One region of the Leptolyngbya sp. O-77 genome, then DNA from elsewhere that is predicted to be linked to it. Evidence: riboswitches for the same ligand, from Rfam matches in the RefSeq annotation. Region 1 holds a riboswitch; each other region holds the start of a gene.
What was found. A riboswitch is a leader RNA that binds a small molecule or an ion and turns the genes downstream of it on or off. The one in region 1 is predicted to bind cobalamin.

Region 1 (7,394 bases):
CTGCTCGTGCCGAACTTGACCTGCGCGTGTCGATCGAGCGCGACGTGCCCGCCGTGCAAATTGGTAGCAACACCGCCTCTGTTCTCAAAGATGGCTCTGGGCGGGTGCTGGGGCAACTTCCTCAGGGAACCTCCCTCATCGCTACGCCCGATACCGCAGGTCTGAGGGTGAACGACTGGCAACTTAGTGCTGTCTGGCTAGAGCCACAAAACGGCGGCTTTGTCTACATCGACAACCCCAACGACAACACGCGCGGCCGTTACTATCGCGGGCGAGTGCTGGTGGTTCCCACCTCCTCCGGACTAACTGCTGTAAATTATGTTGACCTGGAGGAGTACCTCTACAGCGTGGTAGGCAGCGAAATGCCCGCAAGCTGGCATCTGGAAGCCCTCAAAGCCCAGGCGGTTGCTGCCCGTACCTACGCCCTCTATCAGCGGCAAACCAGCGGCAACACCGTTTTCGACGTGGGGAACACAACCCGCTGGCAGGCCTATGGCGGCGCAGAAAAAGAAGCCAGCAGCACTATCGCTGCTGTGCGAGCAACCCGTGGGCAAGTGCTAACCTACAACGGGCAACTCATCAACGCAGTTTATCACTCCTCCTCTGGCGGGCATACGGAAAACTCCGAAGATGTATGGGTGAGTCCGCTGCCTTACCTGCGCGGCGTGCCCGACTATGACCAAGCAGCTCCCGTGTTCCAGTGGACAGAAACCTTTACGGCTGAGCAGATGCGGCAGCGCATTACGGGCGTTGGCAATATCCTCCGGTTTGAACTGGTACAGGCTTCGCCTAATCAGCGGTTGCGGCGGGTGCGTGTGGTAGGCGATGCAGGCAGCAGAGAGCTAACGGGCGATCAGATGCGGCAGGCGCTAAATCTCCGCAGCACCCTGTTTACAATTCAACCCCAGGCGGGTCAGGTGGCCAGCGCTCAGGGCGCAGCGGCTCCACCCAGCTTCCAGGTGACGGGGCGGGGCTTTGGGCATGGCATTGGTATGAGCCAGTACGGCGCGTTTGGCATGGCTTCCCAAGGCTCTAGTTATCGAGACATCGTGACGCACTACTATCGCGGGGCGATTCTGTCGCGCATTCGGGTGCAATAGCGCTGTCGCATAGTGGTTCTATTCCTGCGGTTTTGTGGATAGCGGTTCTATCGCGCCCAATTGGATCTCTTGCCGCTGCGTTAGCACCATCGCAATGTCTTTCTCATAGTAGGCGGCCTCGTTGATAAACACGGGAAACGCGACGGTTTCGCCTGTATAGGGCAGGGTTTCTCCGGTGAGTGAGAGAAACATTGGGTCACCAGGACTCAGTCTTTCGTAGTCCTGCCCCTGGAGTTGGGGATGGATCATAGCGGTGATTTGTCCCTCGGCATCTCTGGGGTAGGGTACCGTACCCAAATATCGATAAACAGTTAGCGGTTGTACCGCAGGCAACGGTTTGTCCCAGTTTTGCTGGTCTAGCACATCCAGGATTTGCTGAACCAGCGCCTCGGTGCGCTGAAACAGGTCTGCCTGTAGCACGCCCTGAGCCACCGGGCCAACCTCCAGGCAAATACCAAACCGACCGAGCGATCGCAGCGCGTCTTGCTGTCGCCCTGAGTCGGCCGAACTGTAAATCCGCAGGTCGGGCTGTTGGGCGCTGAGGGCTGCTGCCAGTCTCAGTTTGAACGGGTGGTGATCATCCAGGATTAGCGTCATCCCCATGTTCGACGTGGTGCTGTGGATATCGAGAATGACATCGGCAGGTGTGGAGCCGGATGGCCCAAAGCGGCGGTTGATCTCTTGCGCCCGACGGATTTCATAATCGACGGGGTCTGGTAGTTCCAAATGGGCGCGATCGCAGCATCGGTTCATATCCTGATCGATGTAACGCACTCCAGCGGCGATCGCCTCCAGATTGCTCAGCAGTGTCATTGTCTCGAAACTGGGGCGCGAGATGAGTTGGGGAGCGTATTGAAATCTCCGGATCAGGTAAATTCCCGTCAACTCGTTGCCATGTGTGCCGCCGACCAGCAGTACTCGCCGAATCCTATCCATATTTCTATAGCTATCTCTATAGCTTGCCTTAGTGTCTTATTCATCTCCGACAGAACTTACCCGCCTGCGATGGAAATTTCGGGGTTGAATCGTGTTTCGCAGGCGCAGCTCATCAGAAACCTTTCAACTGCATTCCTTTTCTCTTAAATCGAGATGAGGCCAGAATAGCGCGAGAAGCCTGGGGATTGCCGCAGTTATAATGCCTTGATGTCGCTACAGCGTTTTTGAAGCTAGTGAGGCACACGGATGGTCAATAAGCCCTTGCCTCGTGAGGGCAGCATGTGCCTCACCCCGCAAGAAAATGCTGTACCTATGGCGATCGCACAGGAGGCTATGCACCCACCCTCAGGAAACGAGTGCTTTATATTCCTGTAGATGGAAAAGCCCTTCTCAAACCTATAACCAAGGGCGATCGCCCAGCATTACCTGTGAGGGATACCCGCAAAAACTCAGTGATTTATGCTGTGATACAGCAAGATTGAAACAGCGATTAGAGCTTTTAGGACTGCCCTAGACTAACTCTTATTTATGGGCAATTTGGGGTCGCTTTTGTATCTCAATCTCGCATCAAAAATCTCTGAGTTGAGGTGCTGAACGTGCTGAGTATTAACGCTTTACTTCTAGTTGAACCTGCTGTATCGGCTGCCCAAGATGGGGCGGGCATATCGCTGGCTGCGGTCTTTGTCGTCGGCTTTTTGGCAGCGGCTGGCTTGGGTTCTATTGCCTGGTATAACTCGCGCCGCCCGACGGGTTGGGAAAATAAAGAGCGCCCTGACGTTGTGCCCGAAGTCGATCCAAACCCCCATGTTTAGTCTAGAAGTTTAATCTGGAATTTGATTGGAATTCGGCAAAAACCGAATCAGAGCTTACTGAGACAAGCGGAGCCGTTGAGCTTGGTTTTAATTCAAGCTTTTCGAGAAGTTTTTGATAGCTTTCAATGGTTATCTGAGAGCTTTTAGCGCTTTAGCGATCGCCATTCCATCGCCATGCAAAGCTTCTTGAAAACCTTTTTGCACACTTGTTTGGAATATTTGGAGGACAGTGCTATGTCAACGAACGAACGAGTCGAACGAGATACCTACGATCGCGGCATTATTCCTGCGGAAACGGCTGCTCGCAAAGAGCGCGAAGGCGATGCCTACAAGCAAACGCCTACCGCAGAAGGCGACATCGACACCGCAGGCGGCTACACCGTAGATAACGAAGGTTTGATCAATAACTTTGCGGTCGAACCGGAAATGTATTACGAAGTGCCGGGTGATTTGAAAGCCAAGGAAGAGGCAGAGGAAGCGGCCCGCGCGGCGGAACTTGCCGAGATCAACGACACCGACGAAGATGGCAAGCTAACTGAAGATGGAGACAACCGCAGCAAAGGGGTTGGCGTTATCTAGAGCTACGTGACGCGATTCAGGTGAATGAAATAAGCGAAGCACTCCAGCAAGGCAGATATGGCAGGGATAGCATCTGCAACTAACTGGCTGGGGCTTCGCTTGTTGATGTCTCGCTTGTTGCTGTCTCTAATGTGTCTGCTTTTGGAAAAGCAGTTTCTAGCTTGCCAAAGCGGGCAATCGGATAAAAGCGGAACACGGCGCGGCCGATGATGTTTTCAACAGGCAAAAACCCCCAAACGTGGGAGTCGTTGCTGTTGTTGCGGTTGTCGCCCATGACGAAGACATGGCCGGGTGGCACCGTCACAGGACGCATTTCGTAGCCCGGTGGCTCTGCAATGTAGGGTTCCGTCAGGGGTTCTCCGTCGATCCAGACCTTGCCCAAGTGAACCTGCACGGTTTGTCCTGGCTGAGCAATGACGCGCTTGATGAATGCTTGGTCGGTGGTGTAGCCCAACTGCTGAAGCTGGGCGGGCGGGTCAAACACCACAATGTCGCCCTGTTCTGGCGGATGCAGCCGATAGGACACTTTTTCCACCACCAGGCGATCGCCCACTTGCAGCGTCGGCACCATCGAGTCCGATGGGATATACCTCGGCTCCGCTACAAATAGCCGAATCACGAGCGCCAGCGCCAGGGCGATCGCCAAAACCAGCCCATTCTCTCGCTGGGTTTTCCAAAAGCCAGCGCTGCGCTGAGTTTGCAGGTTTGCGCGATCGCCCACCAGTGTTTCGGGTGAGCTTGGGGAAGTGACCGTTGGGCTGGGTTCGCTGGCATTGGGCAGCGAAGCGTCTGAGGCGGGCGGGTCACCGGGCGGAGTCGTCATGGGAAAATGCAGGCGGCTAAGCAGTGCGGTTAAAAGGCGTAAAACGATTCTGAGCGTACCTGGTCTAGTTTAGCCCCCAGCAGCACCGCTATATCCTGAAGCTGGGCTGGGCGATCGCCCACCGCGCAAATGTCTACATCCACCCCAGTCCAGTCAATGCCCAACTGGGTCAACGTTTGGCAGATCTGAGCCGGCCGCGTGGGTAAATAGCAGAACGCTGCCCACTGCTGCGAGAGCGCTTGCCAATACGCCTCGTAGGGCAAACAGTCCGGCGTTTCTGGATTCGCCTGCACCAGCCACACGGGTTGGTCAAAGTTCTCCTCGTAGAGCCAGTCGATCTGGCTTTTAGCGGGGCAATGCCCGAACCCTCGGGCAATATACAGGCGCGGCCGATCGGGAACTTGCGCTAGCGTCATCAAGCCGTAGGGGCCGCGCAGGGCGATCGCCCCGCCAACGGGTAAATCTTGTAAATAGGCGGAACTCCAGCCCACCCGCGACACGCACAGTTCGACTTCTGGGCAGCGCGAGGGCGACGACGCGATGGAGTAAATCTTGCTGAACTGCTTGCCGTCTCGCTGAAATCGGGGCCACACTGACTGCCCAGGCCAAAACCGAAAATCTGCTGATCAAGCTGCAGCGAATCGCCTGAATTGTGGGCGTGAGGGCGATCGATGACACAAAACCGTAGCCACGCAATCCATCGCCGGATAAGCAATCGGTGCAGGGGCGATCGCCGAACGAACCCCAGGCGCACCAACCTCCGACAAAAGAGGCTGTCGCCGTTCTAAATTGTGCATTCTCACCTCGACCCGTGCATCGCGGGCATCGCAATGGACAACATCGGGCGGGCATTCTGACTTTGAGGCGGGTTTTGCCTAATGCGCTCCGGCAAGGCTCAAACCCCTCATTCACAGTTGCGGCACAGCGCCGGATTTGCACCGGACTTTCCCCACAGAGTTGGCAAAACCGAGGGGCGATCGCCCCATAGATTCCCCAATTCTGCTACCTGGACTGATCCCCCAGGCAACCCAAATTCGTCCCGAAATTGTAGCTCGAATCCGGCTGCTTCGGGGCACGAAGCCTGACCCCTAACCCCTGACTCCTGACCCCTAACCTCCGTTCACTTGGTCAGCGGCTGCTTGCGAGTCGAGCCGCTGAGTTGCCGCAGCCGCTTTGCGCCCAGCTTTGCGCCTTTGGCCCAGGGCACTTCATGCAGCAGCGTGTAGAAGCTGGGGATGATAAACAGCGTCAGCAGCGTCGCCAGCGACAGACCCGAAAACACGACAATGCCCAGCGGCCGCAGGAATTCTGACCCTTCGCCAATGCCCAGCGCCAGCGGAAACATCCCCAGCACGGTGGTAATGGTGGTCATCAGGATGGGCTGGAGGCGCTGCGGCGCGGCTTGCAGCATGGCGCTGCGGTGGTCTAACCCTTGCTCTTCGCGGATTTGATTCGCCAGTTCTACCAGAATGATGGCGTTGTTGACCACAATGCCCACCAGCAGCACAGCGCCCACGATCACCGTCGCGCCGATCGCCGTCTGGGTTAGGAACAGGCCGAAAATGCCCCCCGCCAGCGCCAGGGGAACCGTCAGCATGATCACCAGCGGATCAACCAGCGAGTTGTATTGCACCGCCATCACCACAAACACCAAGAAGGCGGCCAGCCCCCCCAGCAGAATTAGGGACGAGCGGACTTCCTGGGCGCTTTGGGCACTGGCGCTGGGCAGGCGGCTCACGCCTTCGGGCAGCGTCAGGCTCGCCAGGATTGCGTCTGACTCGGCGATCGCATCGCTGAGGTTTGCGCCATCCACCAGGTTGCCTACGATTTGGACAATTTGCCGCTGGTTGATCCGCTGAATTTCTCCAGGCGCTTCGCCAGCCTCGATCCGCGCCACGTCGGCCAGCCGCACAAGCTGACCACCGCTCGTAAAGACGGGCAGTTGGGCAAGCTGGGCTGGGCGCTGGATGGCATTGTCGGCAAGCTGCACGCGGATATCTACCAGGCGATCGCCCCGCTGGAGTTGCGTGGGCACTGATCCCGTAATGGCGGTTTGAATCGTGTCGCCAATATCTTCGGTGGAGAGGCCCAACTGCGAAGCTCGCTCCCAGTCTGGGCGCACCTGGATTTCGGGCTGCGCCTGATCTGCATCGGGGCGATAGCGGGCCTGCCGGGCCTGCGAATCCAAGGCTGCCAGCACTTCGCGTCCCGCCTGTTCCAGAGAACGGGTGTCACTCCCCTGGAGCAGGATATCTACATCGGCCCCGCGCACGGGCGAGTTGTTCACAATCAACCCCCGCACCGATTCTGGACTCAGCCGCAGGCGCGTTCCCACCAGGTTCAGCCGATTCAGTTCGGCGGTCATCCGCTCAGTAAACTCAGCCACATTGGTTCCCGGCCTCAGGGTAATGGTGCTGGAGCCGCGCAGGGGGTTGGCGTTGGTGTTTGTGCCAAACAGCGACCCGCCTGCGGTGGAAAAGAGATACTCCACTTCGGGCTGTTGTAGCAAAATCTGGTCGGCCAGTTCCATCACCCGGCGGTTGTCTGCTAGGGAGGTGCCGGGGGCAAACTGGGCGTTGAGCCGGGCCTGGCCCGTGTTGATGCGGGGCAAAATCTCCTGCGGAAGTTGGCCCGCCATCCAGAAGCTCGTACCGCCAAACAGGGCGATCGCCAGCCCAATCACCACCAGCCGATGCCGCAGCACCCACGATAGCCCCCGCACATAGGTATGGGTCGCATCTGCCAGCCGCGCTCGAAACGCCCGCAGCGGAGCCGAATCGCCCACCCGACTCGACCAGCGCACCGCCAGCAGCCGCGAGGTCAGCATGGGCACCACCGTCAGCGCCACGATCAGCGAAGCTGCCACCGCAAAGCTAATGGTCAGAATCAACTGGCTAAACAACAACGAAAAGAAACCGCCAATCAGCAAAAAGGGCAACACAGACACCAGGTTGGTGGTTGTAGACGCGACCAGCGCCGACTCTAGCTGCTGGCTGGCCAGTTCCGCCTGGCGCAGGAGAAATGCCGTCGCGCTGACTTGTTTGCCTGTGCGTCCACGGGTCACATTGTCAGCATCGCTGCTGGGGTCATAGTCGTGTCCACGGCTGGCATAAATCCCGTTGCCATTCCCATTCCCGTTGCTAT
Region 2 (7,394 bases), 650 kb from region 1:
GGTGCGAGGTGCTTGAGCAATCCCAAAAAGGAAATATCCTGTCCAACGCGATTCGCCAGCGCCGCCGCCCCCAGCGCACTGGAGGCACTGTCCACTGTGTTGTAAAGCCACAGCGCCTTTTGATAGCCCTGCGACTTGTCGTTATAAAGCTGGACAGCCCGTTCGCCAATCGCCTGGATCATGGCAGGGTCGGTTTCCATCGTCACTGCTTTGATCGTGTTATCAAAGCCGACCAGGTTTTCCCAGTGACCCGGCACCACAAAGTCCAGAGATTTGAGGGCGCGGACAGTCAACCCGGTGGTGGGCAAATCATCCACGATTTCATAAATCGGTTTACTCATGGTCAGCGCTCCATTACTTCAGCTTGGACAGGCCAATCAGGTCAAATTTTTGAATCCAGGCGCGGCGATTTTCTTTGGTGAATTCTGGATCGCGGCTGAGGGCCTTGACCTGATAGCGATCGGCCACGAGAATGCCAGTCTGGGTGTTGCCGATTTCCAGGACAGGATAGCCCGCCAGTTTTTCGGTGGCGCTGTCATATTTCTTGGCAGCAGTTGGCAAACTAGCCGTGTCAGAAATCGACAACAGCGCCATGTCTTTTGCGTCTTTCTTGAGCTTGGCTTCGGCAAAGCCTTTTTTCTCTTGAGAAAAGACGACGGTGTAGCCCTGACCAGAGCTAGGAAAGAACTTATTAAAGCTGCTGCCTTGTTCAGCATCTTTGGCAACGGCTCTTGCGCCCCGCTGGGTGGAATCTTTTTGCACCTGAGCATAGGGCGAGTCGTCTACTTTGCTACAGGCGGTAGCACCAGACAACAGCAAAACGGATAGCAGTAAAGCAGCTAGTGCCTTACGCCAATTAAAACGGATCATCCTACTCTCCTTATGAAACACGGTTGAATGAAACACGGTTGAGGGTGGCTGGGTTTTACGGGCGATCGCCGCTCTGGTGTGAGGTTGTAGACGGATTGTGAACCTTGTGTAGCATGGGGCAACCCACGATTCAAAAAAGAGCCATCTGACAACGCTACAGCTCGTCTAAAACACCCTAATATGAGGCTTTTTACGGCGTTCAGGACATAGCATACCGCTTGTGGTCACATTTTCTCTGTATCTATCTCGAACGCTTGGTTAGGTTTTGTAAATCTCTCAGGAACTCAGGAGTGGGATTTTTCTTGGCATGGAAAGGCAAGAATCTGGGTGTGATACGCTCTGGATTGCAGATCGGATTGCATACAGCACTGAACAGCGTTTCAACACAGCGTTTCAACGGTTTGGCAGTGGAGCTATGGCGCAACTCACAGGCACAGGGCAAGTCGAAACTTTTCGCAAGCAGTGCAGACATTTCTCGTCTGCTAGGACAGGCAATCCGACGGATCGCCAAACCAGATCCACGCTCCGCCCTGTGCTGAAGTCTTCCCTGCTGGCGATCGCCTCTGGGCTGTCTCTCCTGCTCTCAAGCTGGCTCACCCGTCCTGCCCATAGCGCCGAGCAGGTCATCGTCAACCTGGGCAACTTTGAGATTGCCCTCGCCGTAGACGATCTGGAAACCTACGCCAACACGGGCGAAGTGCGCGGCGGGCTAAAGCTCTATTCGCGGTTTTTGGGCGAAACGGGCATGGCAGAGCTGCGCCAGTTTCTCCAGCGGCGGTTTGAGGTCGATCCGGTCGTGATTTCGCAACTGCTCTATTCCTCGCTGGGCGAAGAGACGCTGCGGCGGCTGGGTGCGGTCGTGCGGACTGACACGCGGCAAAATGGCTTTTCCGCTATTCGCGCAGCGGCAATTTTGGCAGCCAATCAGCCAGATGGGTTATCGATCATTGGCTGGCTGAGGCAGTATCCGTCCTACAGCATCCGTCTGAATGCACGCCAGTTGCTAGAGCTGCGGCAGCAGTTTTCTACCCAGATTGACTATCGGGATGCCGTTGTGCGGGCAATTAACGAAGCCGCCGCCGCAGAAGCGCTCCAGTCGCCGCTGCCTACAACAGTGGGCTTGCCCGACCCCGGACAGCCGGGCCCTTATGGCGTGGATTCGCGCACGCTGGAATTTAGCCGCGATCGCCAAACGCTCCTGGGCGATCGCGTGCCCCGTCCGTTTCGCGTGCTGCTGCGGCTGCCCAGAGGGTTGGCTCAGCCCGCACCCGTCGTCGTCATTTCCCACGGGCTGGGGTCTACGCCCGAAGCCTTCGCTTACCTGGGCGATCACTTCGCCTCGCACGGGTTTGTTGCCATTTTGCCGCAGCACATCGGCAGCGACGAAAGCCGCCGCACCAGCGCCCTGGCGGGCGTGCTGACTAGCCCCGTCACCCCGGTCGAATTTGTCGATCGCCCGCTGGATATCACCTACGTTCTGGATACCCTGGGCGAACTGGCAGATGCCGACCCAGAGCTGACCGGGCGCATGAACTTGCAGCGAGTCGCCGTGCTGGGGCATTCCTTTGGCGGCTATACGGCGCTGGCGCTGGCGGGTGCCAGTTTGAACACGGGCGATCTGTTCCAACAAGAATGCGCCCGACCCCAGGCGCGGCTGGATGTGTCGCTGGTGCTGCAATGTGCGGCCAGCCGTCTGCCGCCCTATACCTATACGCTGCGCGACCCGCGAGTGCAGGCGGCGATCGCCGTCAGCCCGCTGACCAATCCCGTCTTTGGCCCGCAAGGATTAGGGCAAATCCAGGTGCCCGTGATGCTGATGAGCGGCAGCAATGATTTCATCGCTTCTGCTGTGCCACAACAGATCCACCCGTTTCTCTGGCTCACCACGCCCAAAAAATATCTGGCGGTGATGGTGCCCAGCAGCCACACCTTTGCCGATAACACGCCCTCTTCGAGCAGCACGCTAGACACCGTGAGCCTGCTGCTGTCGGGGCCGTCGCCGCGCCTGGGGCAAGAGTATGTGCGCGAGTTGAGTCTGGCTTTTTTGCAGACCCATTTGAACAACCAGCCCGCCTATGAAGCCTTCCTCACGGCGGCCTACGCAGCGTCGATCAGCGAGGAGCCACTGGACTTGCGACTGGTGCGATCGCTCTCCGCAGAGCAGCTAGAGCAAGCCTTTGGCGGGCCGCCACCGATTCCCTTTGTGCCAGAGGTGACCGCGCAACTACCGGGCGATCGCCCAGGCTCAGTGCTGGAGGCGATCGCTCAGTCGGGCGTGCTGCGGGCGGCAGTGCAGCCCAACTCCCCGCCCTTTGGTGTGGTTAACAGCACCGGAGAACTGTCGGGCTATTGCGTGGACTTGCTCAACGGCCTAACGCAGCAGCTCCAGGCGCAGCTCGGTCGTCCCATTCGCCTCGACCTCAGCACCGCTGACGTGACCAAGCGCTTTGAGCTAGTGCAAACAGGTGCCGTGCAAATCGAGTGCGGGCCAAACACGCTGCGCTCGGATGTCGAAGGCGTGCTGTTTTCTGCCCCGTTTTTCCTGACGGGCGTGCAGCTTTTGACCGACACCAACACCGCCAGCCAGTTCAATCCTTCGGGCACGCTGGCAGGGGCCCGCATTGGCGTATTGCGCGACACCGTGACCGAGCAAGTGATCCGGCAGCGATATCCAGCGGCGCAAATTGTGGCGCTGAGAGGGGCAGGGGCACGGACGGTAGGCTTTCAGGCGCTCCGGAGTGGGGCGATCGACCTGTTTGCAGGCGATGGCGTGCTGCTGCTGGGCGAGGCGCTGCAAAGCAGCAGTTCTCTGAGCGAGGCAGGATATACGCTGCTGCCGCCGGAGCCGCTGTCTTGCGACCCTTACGCTATGCTGCTGTCCGCCACCGATTCTGCCTGGCGCAACACGGTGAATACGTTCCTCACCAGCCAGCCCGCTCGGCAAGTGGGCGATCGCTGGTTTACACAGGATTTGCGGCCTTATCTGTTCCTCACGCTCGATCGCTGCGTCGCAGAGTAGCACGACGGGTTACAGTATGGCTGGCTATTCAGACACCTTTTCGAGATACTGGCTTTCCAGCAAAAACGCGCCACGCCCAAACCGAACGCCCCAATAGCCACCGGGGCGGCGATCTAGCACGATGCCTTCTTCGCCCACTTTGATCAGGTCGGGTGGACGCAGCATGGGCATGGGTTCCGCGGTTTTGAGGTAGGCAGGCAGCGCGATCGCCCGCACGCGATCGCCCACCTGAAACCCCTTTTCGTCAGCTCTATCCAGTTCTGCCATTGCTTCACCCTCGTTCAGGGAACTTGCCAGATTTTTTCATGATACTGGCTCGGTTCCGCATAGGGATCAATCATTTCGCCATGATGATGCCCATGCGTATGGCTGTGGGGATGCCCGTGGGCGTGGCTGGGTTCATGGTCATGCGTGTGATCCTGCGGATGGCTGTGTCTATGTGGATGATTTTGAGCATGATTTTGAGCATGATTTTGGGTATGTTCATGCGCGTGTCCGTGATTGTGCCCATGATCGTGCCCGTGTGCGTGTGCATGTCCATGATCGTGCCCGTGTGCGTGTGCATGTCCATGATCGTGCCCGTGTGTGTGTGCGTGGTCATGCCCGTGGACTGCGCCATTGCCCACAGCCACCAGACGAAACTTGCACATTTCGCAATTCATCTGCACCTGCCCAAGCTGCGTTTCGATTTCGCGATCGCGCAATACAGAAAACAGCGTCCTGTGCAGCCCCATCTCTGGCAGGCAGACCATTGAAATGTCGGGAAACTGGGACTGCTGTTGGGCTGTGATCGTGGCAATTTTCTTAACCAGCACGCCCGTAAACAAAAAGTAGGGCAGCACGATAATCCGCCTGGGCTGATACAGGCGGGCGCGACGGAAGCCCTCTTCTAGCCGGGGATGGGTGATGCCGATAAAGCAGGTTTCGACGGTGCGATAGCCGCTGCCTTCCCAGAGAATTCGCGCCATTTTATAGACATCGCCGTTGGCATCGGGATCGCTGGCCCCGCGCCCCACAAACAGCAGCACCGTGTCTTCCCGCGCAATGCCCTGGGGATTCCACTGCGGCTGGTCGAGTTCTGCAAGGCGCGATCGCCACAAATCCAAAATTCCTGGCGTAATGCCAAAATGCCGCCCATAGTGAAACGTGACCTGGGGATAGCGCTGGCGGGCGCGATCCAGTTCATTAGTAACATCAAACTTGTTGTGCCGCGCCGCAAACAGCAGCACGGGCAGCACTGACAAGTCGGTATAGCCCCTAGCAACGCACTCGTCTACGCCCTGCTGAATCGATGGCTCCGTCAGTTCCAAAAAACACGGCACTACCGGACGTGAGGTATCCAGTGCCTGATACGCCGCCGCAAAATCTAGCAAGCCCTGGCGACCGTCCGCATCGCGGCTGCCGTGGCCGACCAGCAGCACTGGGCGCTGCATCGGTAGCGGAGGAAGATCAAGTTGGGGCGAATTGCCGAGGGCGATCGCCCGCTGCTCCGGCTCTAGCGGATACATCAGCGGATATGCCGATGCCTCAGCCGTCTTAGAAATAGCTGATGCTGCGGAATTTGAAGAAACAGGGTCAACTGATAGAGTCATAAGAATCAAAACTCCATTCCCGTGCAACGCGGGAGCTAGAGTGAAAAAGCAGCAGGCTGGCGTTCTGGCTGAGGAGTTTTGTGGGTCTTCAAAGTCTTTCAAACAGTCTTTCAAGTCGGCCCAAACTCTCATCACAGCTGCGGCACAGCGCCGGACTCTCACCGGACTTTCCCACCCTGCGGCTGTTCACATGTGCCTAGCCATCTTACCCCAGGCGGGGAATCGTGGAATGGGGGAGAGGGGGATTGGGATGTGTCCCAGGTCGGGAATGAGGGGATAATAAGAGGATCGCGGGATCGCGTCCTTCCCCGGATTGCGTTTTCAATTACGTTTTTTTCAATGCGTTTTCAATTGCGTTTTCCCAATGTCCTTTCGCAAGCGCATCGCCTTTTACCTCGAAGATATCGACACGCCTACGGGAAAGGCGCTCAACCTGCTGATTACCGGGCTGGTGCTGCTGTCGGTGGCGATTTTTGTGGCGCAGACCTATCCGCTGTCGGAGGAGTGGCGGACGGTTTTGGGGGCGCTGGATCTAGCACTGCTGCTGCTGTTTTCGCTGGAATATTTGCTGCGGCTATGGTGTGCAGAAGATCGGCTCAAGTTTGTCTTCAGTCTCTTTGGGCTGATTGATTTGATGGCAATTTTGCCATTTTTCTTGGGCGCAGTGGATATTCGATTTATCCGCATTTTCCGCTGGTTTCGGATTTTGCGGCTGGCGCGATTTTTTGAAGGGCGGACGGTGTTTGGCTATGTTACGACGGAAGACAGCGCCATTTTTGCCCGCATTTTGTTCACGCTGTTTTCAATCGTGTTTGTCTATTCTGGGCTGATCTATCAGGTCGAACATCCGGTCAACTCGGAGCAATTCAACACGTTTTTTGACGCGATTTATTTCTCGATTTCGACCATTTCAACGGCGGGCTTGGGGGATGTGGTGCCGATTACCGATGGCGGGCGATCGCTCACCATTTTGATGCTGTTGACCGGAATTTTGTTCATTCCCTGGCAGTTGGGCGATCTGATCAAGCAGTTGGTTAAAACGGGCACCCGTGTCGCTGTGCAATGCCTGAATTGCGACCTGTCGGTGCATGACCAGGATGCCCTGTTTTGCAAAAACTGCGGGACGCGGCTGCCTGCGACGCCAGAGATTTTTTTGGGTGAGAGTGATACAAATCCAACTCAAGTGGAGAACGTGATCAAGTAGACTAGGGTGCAGTTTTATTTCTGGTTTTCCAGAGCGCTCTGGGCTTGCACTCGTCAGCGGGCCCAGGGGTGCGCTAGTTCTATCGTGAGGAGCAAACAGCAATGCAGCAGCGAGGGGTCACAGTTTGGTTTACCGGGCTGAGCGGCGCGGGCAAGACGACGATCCGTATGGCGGTGGAAAAGGAATTGCGCGATCGCGGCTTGGCGGTGGAAGTGCTAGACGGCGACATCGTGCGCCAGCATCTCACCAAAGGATTGGGCTTTAGCAAGGAAGACCGAGACGAAAACATCCGCCGCATTGGCTTTGTGGCGCATCTGCTCAGCCGCAATGGCGTAATTGTGCTGGTGTCGGCGATTTCGCCCTATCGGAACGTGCGCGACGAAATGCGCGATCGCATCGGAGATTTTGTGGAAGTATACGTCAATGCACCGCTCAGCGTGTGCGAAGAGCGCGACGTGAAGGGCCTCTACAAAAAAGCGCGGGCGGGCGAAATCAAGCAGTTCACGGGCATCGACGACCCCTACGAAGCGCCGCTAAATCCTGAAGTAGAATGCCGCACTGACCAGGAAACCCTAGAAGAGAGCGCCGCCAAGGTGCTGAATTTCCTGAAGCAGCAGGGCTACCTGTCTGGACAACCCGCCGCCTCGCTCAAAAAATCGTAAGCGTCTGGGCTGCTTGAATCAGTCCTGGCACGGCCGCTGCGTTCCAT
Region 3 (7,394 bases), 2.0 Mb from region 1:
GCGACCCTGGGCTAGCCGTTGGCGACGCGCTAGGAGAGGACGAAGGCGGCTGGGCATCGTTGCATCCAACCAGCCCCACCAGTCCGCCCAGCAGCAGGCTCCCCAGCAACAGTTGCGTTGTGGATTGTTTCATCAACCGACCCATTGCTTTCTCCTTCTGAATCCCACGCCAACTCCGTGACGACCTCAGCATAGCGCTTGTGCCAGAGCGTCGGCTCCCGGTTGTGGCAGAAGACGCAATCACCGGACACAGATTGCTACACCTGTTTTAGCAGGTTGTCCTGATTTTGCCCTGACTTTGCCTGATCTGGCGGTACGGGCTATCTGGGCAAATTGAAGGCGGCAACCGGATTCAACCATCGCGTGATGGTGCGCTTGAGCTGAATGAAATCTCGGTTTAGCCCTTGCTGCATAAACTGTCCGAGGGCATCCAGCGGCGTAAAGGTTGGGCCGGGCTGCCATTTCAAATCTTGACCCATCGGCGTTAGGTGGTTGCCGCCCAGCGTGTGCAGCGTGGTCATGTCTGGAAAACGGCGGTTGAGAACCTCCGAGAGCGATCGCGTCTGGTCGATATCATCCATCGCAAAGCGAATCAGCAGATTGCGCCGCACCTGATAATGCCGCTCGATCAGCGTGTAGGTTTCGGCGGGCGATGGCGTGAATTCCACATTCAGCAGCGGCGCAAACTGCGGCGGAATCTGGGAGAAAAACTGGGTCGAAAACTGCGACACCTGATCCAGAAAAGGAATCGATCGCCGCGCTGGATAATTATTAAACGACAGGAAAATATTGCCCGCTCGCTCTTGCGACGAGCGGCTGCCGATCAGCAGATGCAGCTTGCAGCCCATGCTGTGGCCCACGCCATAGAGCGGCACATAGCTGCGACGAAACACGCGCTCTAGCAAATATTCCTCAGCCCGGAGGAATGACCGCAATACTTGGCGGGCGATCGCCTCATGGTCAAACGTGTTGATAAAGGGCGTGGCAACAACGGCATAGCCCTGCTCTGCTAGGTGCTCTAGCAGCGAGCGATAGGTGACCTGCGGAGCCGCCGCCACAAACGCCCCGCCCAAAAAATGAATCATCGCTGTCGGGCTTTCTGGCACCACCAGCCAATTTCCGCCCAGTTCTCGCCATTCCATAGGTAAAGAAGGGTGAAGCCACTTCTCATGGTAGACGATGCGGCGGGGAGGTGATGGGGTGTTGGAGTGTTGGAGTGTTGGAGCGCTGTTGGTATTGATGACGGAATGAGGGTGTGCTGCTCATCTCCTCATCCCATCATCTCCTCATCCCCGTTACCCCATCACCCCGCCCAACTCAGATCGCCTGTAGCAAAAACACCAGCCCCACGCCTGCGATCGCCAGTCCGGGTAGAGCCAGCGTTTTGGCGCGTTCGGTGGTGCGGCGCAGCAGGCGATCGCCCAGCCACCACACTCCAAAGGCGATCGCCGCCTGAATCAGCGTGAAACCTAGTAGATAGGCGGTCAGGGGCGACGGCGTTGCCCCGACAATGGATTCACCGTAGGCATAGCCGTGGAATAAGCCTGCCAAAATTCCAAAGGCGATCGCCCCGCCCAGTGGCAGCGTCTTCCGCAGCCCCAGCAGCAGCCCGATGATCAGCACCGACCCCGCGATGGCAATTTCAACGGCGGGCAAATCGACTAGATTCAGGTGCAGGGTCGTGCCGCCCAGCGCTGCCAGCAAAAAGCTAAGGGGAAACAGCAGTCCCCAGCCCTGCTTTGCCGCCAGTAGCCCAATCGCCACCACAAACGCAAAGTGATCCAGTCCAATCACAGGATGGGCCAAGCCAGACAAAAACCCTTCTAAAAAGGTTTTGGGCGTTTCGCCCCCGGTTGCATGGTGGGCCAGGGCTGGTTCTGCACAGAGGGCCATCCCTGCCAGCAAGAGTAGTGCGCCGCTGCGCCAGCCTGCGCTAGTTCTGGCTGCCGAGACCATTTGCTGATTGTGCCATCTGGGCGATTTTGGGAATTTTTGGGTTTTGGTGATGCTTGCCTTCATGTCTGTACCTCGCAGAGTTTAGATTGGCAAAATTTGCGAAATAGCGCATCGGCGGGCATCCTGACTGGTCGGGCGGGGTGTCTTGCCCAACTTCACAGTTGCGGGACAGCGGCAGACTTGCACTGCACTTTCCCCAATTGGCGCGATCGCCAATCTCCAAAGGCTGTTCCCCTTTGAGAGCCGATGAGCGACTGGAATCATAGCACCGTTTGCAGGAGCAAACGCGCAGAGTCACAAATGTTCAAGGAACTGGGCGCTTGCAGCCATCCAAAATCGCGAATCCAAAAATCGCGAATCCAAAAATTACTAATCCAAAATCGCCAATCTAACACCAATCCAAAATCTCAAATTCAGTCGGCAACCGAAACGATTGCCCCCTGTTGGGTCATCGACTGGGAGAGCGCTTCGAGAACCGCTACCAACTCGACACCAACTTCGCCCGACGACAGGCTGGAGGGGCGATCGCCCCGCACACAGTCCAGAAAATGTTCGCAGGCGCGGCGCAGGGGTTCTTCGCGGGAAAGGGCGATCGCCTGTCGTGCTTGATCCGTTGGGAAAAAGGTTCCGTTTTGCTGTGCCAGCGTCCCTGCTTGCAGCACCAGCGAATCGGTCGCCATTTCGTCAAAAATCAGTGAGGCGCGATCGCCCACCACACTCAGCCGCCGCTGTCGCTCAGGATTGAGCCAGCAAACCTGGATCGTTGCCTGAAAGCCGCTGGGATACATCAGCCGCGCCCACACCAGATCAGCCAGCCCAGTGGATGTGACATTGGTCGCGGTATTGTCTAGGGTTGCAGCATCGTCCAATGCGATCGCCCTGGCTGGCGACATTCCCGACGTGGGCTGCAACCAGACCGTGCCCCAGGCCTGCACCTGCGCCGGACGCTCCCCCAGCCAGTAGTTAAAAATTGCGATGTCGTGGATCGCCAGATCCCACAGCACATCGACATCCGAGCGCACTGGGCCGAGGTGCGTCCGGCTGCTGCTGCCATAGCGCAACTGCCCAAGCTGCCCTTGCTGAACGAGCGATCGCCCTGCTTGCACAGCTGGGTGAAACAAATAGGTGTGATCTACCACTAGCCGTCGCCCCTGCTCCGCTGCCAGTTGGCACAGTTCCCGCCCCTCGGCGGCGCAGAGCGTCAGCGGCTTTTCTACGAATCCGTGTAGCTCCCGATTTAGCGCAGTTCGTAGGAGTGCTGCATGGGTGCTGGCGGGTGTGGCGATCGCCACGGCATCAACACCTTCTAGGTCGAGCGCCGCTGCCCAATCTGTCGAGGCGACCACGGCGGGCGTGCGATGCTCTAACCCAAACTTAGCCACTGCAATGTGCAGACGAGTGGCATTGGGATCGGCGATCGCCACCACGCGCACCCCCGGCAGCGCCAAAAAATTTCGCAGCAAGTGCATTCCCCATCGCCCCAGCCCTAAAATCACAATGCCGACCAACGATGAATCTTGCGCTACGCCCATGCTGCTCTCGTTAGTTCTGATTTTCGCAACTGGCTCAGGCACTAGCCTGCCGGTCTCTTTTCCGCCCATTTGGCCCCTACTTCGCCAATTTAGCCCCTCACTTTGCAAACTTGCAGCCCCACACCCGTCTTGTGCCAATGTTGCGGAGCGATAACCCTGACCAACCCACTTTTTTCGGCTTTGAGCCACAATAGGGAAGTCGGGATGAGCCGACGGGCTGTATCCTAATGAAGTCTATTGCTGAGTTGACAAGAGTAGGTGCTATGAGCCGCCGTCGTCAAACCCCCTGGCTGCATCGTCAGTCTCGCAAGATTATCGGAGCGATCGCCCTGCTGGGTGCGCTAAACACTGCCTACCTCACCGCAACTCGGCTGTTTGGTGGAGAGGCGGCCTGCCCCACCAGCGGCTGCCAGCAGGTGCTTTCCAGTCCCTATGCCACGCTGTTTGGGCTTCCCCTGGCGCTGTTTGGGCTGCTGGCCTACCTGGGTATGGCTGCGTTTGCCTTTGCGCCGCTGCTGGTCAATGCTGACCAAAACAAAACCCTGCGACACAGCCTGGATAACATGACCTGGCTGCTGCTGTTTGCAGGTTCAACGGCCATGCTGGTGTTCAGCGGCTACCTGATGTACATCATGTTTTCCGAGTTTGTAGCGCCCTACGGTGCAGCGGGCATCTGCGTCTATTGCATCGCGTCGGCGCTGTTTGCGCTAGCCATGTTTGTGCTGACGCTGCTTGGGCGGGCGTGGGAAGACGTGGGCCAGCTTATTTTTACCGGAATTTTGGTTGGTGTAGTGGTGCTGGTGGGGTCCCTCGCCTGGCACAACATTATTAGAGCGCCAGCCAGTGAAGTGGTGGATGGCCCTTCGGTTCCGCCTGTAACCACCGTTTCGGGGCCAGCAGAGGTCGAACTCGCCCGCCACCTGAAGCGCATTGGCGCGAAGATGTTTGGCGCTTACTGGTGCCCACATTGCCACGATCAGAAGCAACTCTTTGGTCAGCCTGCCGCGGCTGAGATTCCTTATATCGAATGTGCGCCAGACGGAGCGAATTCCCAGACTGCCTTGTGCCGCGCTACGCCGCAGGTCACAGGCTACCCCACCTGGGAAATCAACGGCCAGTTTTATTCTGGCACCCAAACGCTAGAGCAACTGGCGCAGGCCTCTGGCTATCAAGGCCCGACCAATTTCCAGAATTTGCGGTAATGCCCATCAATAGGGTGAAGAGTTGAGTGCAAGGAGCTGTCTGGCTTTAGTCTGCTGGGCAGCCTTTTATTGTGAGGAGTTGTTTGACAGCAACACGCAACGACTAATATCTATTGTGATATCTATTGAATCCATAGCGCGGTTTGCGAGAATTGAGGTGAAGCAAGCGGCCCAGATTTTTAATCTCCAAATCCTAGCCCTTTGCCCCGCCAGCGAGACAGCAGTTTTTCTAGTTCAATCCAAACAAAGAGCAGCAGGCTGAATCCGAGACAAATCAGCAGTTCCAGGGGACTGAGGATTTGGGTGCCAAAGAAGTTTCGCAGCGGCTCAATGTAGATTAGCGCTAGTTGCAGCAGGCTGGTAAAGACGACGGAGGTGAGGACGTAGGGATTGGAGAAGGGGTTGAGTTCTAGGGTTAGGCGGGTGTTGGATCGAATAGCCAGGGCATGACCCATCTGGGCCAGGCACAGGGTGGTGAAGACCATTGTCTTCCAGCGATTGGGGTCGCCGGGAGTGGTTTGGGCGAGGTGATAGCCGACGACCATTTGGGCGATCGCAATGATCGACAGCACTACGCCGATGCGGATCATATAGGTGCCCAGCCCTCGTGCAAAGATGCTCTCTTTGGGATCGTGGGGTGGGCGACTCATGACGTTGGGTTCCGCAGGTTCTACTGCCAGCGCCAGCGCAGGCAGCCCGTCGGTGACCAGGTTCATCCAGAGGATTTGCAACGGCGTGAGGGGCACGCCGCCAAAGGCAAACAGCGGTGATGCGGCGATGGTAATCACTTCGCCGATATTGGACCCCAGGATGTATTTGATAAAGCGGCGAATGTTGGTGTAGACGACCCGCCCCTCTTCGACTGCCGAGACGATGGTGGCAAAGTTGTCGTCTAGCAGCACCATGTCGCTGGCTTCTTTGCTGACATCGGTGCCCGTGATGCCCATCGCAATGCCGATATCGGCCCGCTTCAGCGCGGGGGCATCGTTCACGCCATCGCCTGTCATGGCGACGATGTGGTGGCGGCGCTGGAGCGCCTGCACGATTTTCAGCTTGTGTTCTGGGGCGACACGGGCATAGACGCTGACCCGCTCGACATGGGTTTCCAGTTCCTCTGGGGTGCAGTGTTCTAGGTCTGGCCCGGTTAGCACTTCGTCGCCGGGCTGGGCAATGCCCAGGTCTTCGGCGATCGCCCGTGCAGTAAGCTGGTGGTCGCCCGTAATCATGACAGGCCGAATCCCCGCAGAGCGGCAGCGGGCCACGGCATCTCGTGCTTCAGGGCGGGGTGCATCCAGCATGTCTACCAGCCCCAGCCAGATTAGCCCTTGCTCGGTTTCTTCGGCGCTGTCTTCGGCGGGCAGCGCCTCCAGCGGACGGCAGGCAAACCCCAGCACCCGCAGTCCCTTGCTGGCCAGGTGATCATTTTGCTGCAAGATTTGCTGACGGCGATCGCCGCTGAGTGGCGCCACCGTGCCCTTGACATATACAGACTGGCACCGCTCTAGCACCAGTTCGGGAGAACCTTTGCAGAACAGAATAAGAGATGAAGAATGGAAGACAGACGGGGCGAGGGGATCTGCGACTATGCCACTGCCTTGAGGTTTGACTATCACGCTCATGCGTTTGCGCTCGGAGGTGAAGGGAAACTCGCCCAGGCGCGTCCAGATGTGGGTCAGGTGGTGGCGGTCGAGTCCAGCTTTGGTGGCGGCCACCAGCAGTGCGCCCTCGGTGGGGTCGCCCAGGATGCACCAGTCGCCGTTTTCTTTTTGCAAGGCCGCATCGTTGCAGAGAATGCAGGCGGTTAGCAGGGCGATCGCCTCCGGGTGTTTCTGCACATCAATCGACTGTCCGTTCAGCAAAAACTCACCCTCTGGCGTGTAGGCGTGGCCCGTTACGCTGAGCGAACAGGAATGCTGGTGAATCCCCTGCACCACCATCTTGTTTTGGGTCAGGGTGCCTGTTTTGTCGGAGCAGATTGTGGTGACAGAGCCGAGGGTTTCTACGGCGGGCAGTTTGCGGATCAGGGCATGGCGGCGCACCATCCGCTGGGTTCCCAGGGCCAGCGTCACGGTGATCACGGCGGGCAACCCCTCCGGCACCACGGCCACTGCCATGCTCAGCGACACCTCCACCAGTTCCCGCAGCTTGCCCCATCCGGCCACCAGCAGCCCCAGGACGACGACCACTGCCACCAGCGACAGGGAACCCGTAACCAACGCCTGACTCAGCTGATCCATCCGCTGCTGCAAGGGCGTTGGCTCTGCCTCGACGGATTGCAGCAGAGTAGCGATTTTGCCGAGTTCGGTGCCCATACCCGTCTGAGTGACGATGGCCACGCCACGCCCCTGCACAACCTCGGTGCCCTGATACACGCAATTGAGGCGATCGCCCAGGGGCGTATCATCCGACAGGTCTGCGGCAACCCGCTTGCTAACGGCCTGCGCTTCGCCCGTCAGCGCCGCCTCTCGCACTTGCAGGCTGGCTTCCTCCAGCAAACGACCGTCCGCCGCCACCTGCCCCCCTGCCTCCAGCAGCATGATATCCCCCGGCACCAGTTCCCCAGCGTTTACCTCCTGTACGCGCCCATCGCGCAACACGCGCACTCGTGGCGAGGCCATATTTTTCAGCGCGGCCAGCGCTTTTTCGGCACGGCTCTCCTGCACATAGCCCAGCAAGCCATTCAGAAACACGATCGCTAAAATCG

Region 2: it holds a riboswitch for cobalamin, as region 1 does, so the genes downstream of both, O77CONTIG1_RS17340 (sirohydrochlorin chelatase) here and O77CONTIG1_RS14610 (FAD-binding oxidoreductase) in region 1, are expected to answer to the same signal.
Region 3: it holds a riboswitch for cobalamin, as region 1 does, so the genes downstream of both, O77CONTIG1_RS22945 (HupE/UreJ family protein) here and O77CONTIG1_RS14610 (FAD-binding oxidoreductase) in region 1, are expected to answer to the same signal.

What each region holds. Positions count from the first base shown of each region.
Region 1 covers NZ_AP017367.1:3,433,442-3,440,835, reverse strand. The annotation lists gene O77CONTIG1_RS14635 (SpoIID/LytB domain-containing protein) at 1-1,100, shown strand, start outside; gene O77CONTIG1_RS14630 (aspartoacylase) at 1,119-2,036, opposite strand; gene psb35 (photosystem II assembly protein Psb35) at 2,624-2,848, shown strand; gene O77CONTIG1_RS14620 (hypothetical protein) at 3,083-3,427, shown strand; gene lepB (signal peptidase I) at 3,507-4,250, opposite strand; gene O77CONTIG1_RS14610 (FAD-binding oxidoreductase) at 4,280-4,843, opposite strand; cobalamin riboswitch at 5,076-5,250, opposite strand; gene O77CONTIG1_RS23615 (efflux RND transporter permease subunit) at 5,371-7,394, opposite strand, start outside.
Region 2 covers NZ_AP017367.1:4,084,837-4,092,230, reverse strand. The annotation lists gene O77CONTIG1_RS17360 (hypothetical protein) at 1-341, opposite strand, end outside; gene O77CONTIG1_RS17355 (hypothetical protein) at 355-813, opposite strand; gene O77CONTIG1_RS17350 (alpha/beta fold hydrolase) at 1,286-3,889, shown strand; gene sipA (regulatory protein SipA) at 3,914-4,156, opposite strand; gene O77CONTIG1_RS17340 (sirohydrochlorin chelatase) at 4,171-5,481, opposite strand; cobalamin riboswitch at 5,518-5,696, opposite strand; gene O77CONTIG1_RS17335 (ion transporter) at 5,846-6,685, shown strand; gene cysC (adenylyl-sulfate kinase) at 6,787-7,347, shown strand; gene O77CONTIG1_RS17325 (DUF1818 family protein) at 7,334-7,394, opposite strand, start outside.
Region 3 covers NZ_AP017367.1:5,440,319-5,447,712, reverse strand. The annotation lists gene O77CONTIG1_RS22955 (hypothetical protein) at 1-133, opposite strand, end outside; gene O77CONTIG1_RS22950 (DUF1350 family protein) at 321-1,142, opposite strand; gene O77CONTIG1_RS22945 (HupE/UreJ family protein) at 1,318-1,956, opposite strand; cobalamin riboswitch at 2,052-2,188, opposite strand; gene O77CONTIG1_RS22940 (Gfo/Idh/MocA family protein) at 2,370-3,488, opposite strand; gene O77CONTIG1_RS22935 (vitamin K epoxide reductase family protein) at 3,752-4,690, shown strand; gene O77CONTIG1_RS22930 (cation-translocating P-type ATPase) at 4,870-7,394, opposite strand, start outside.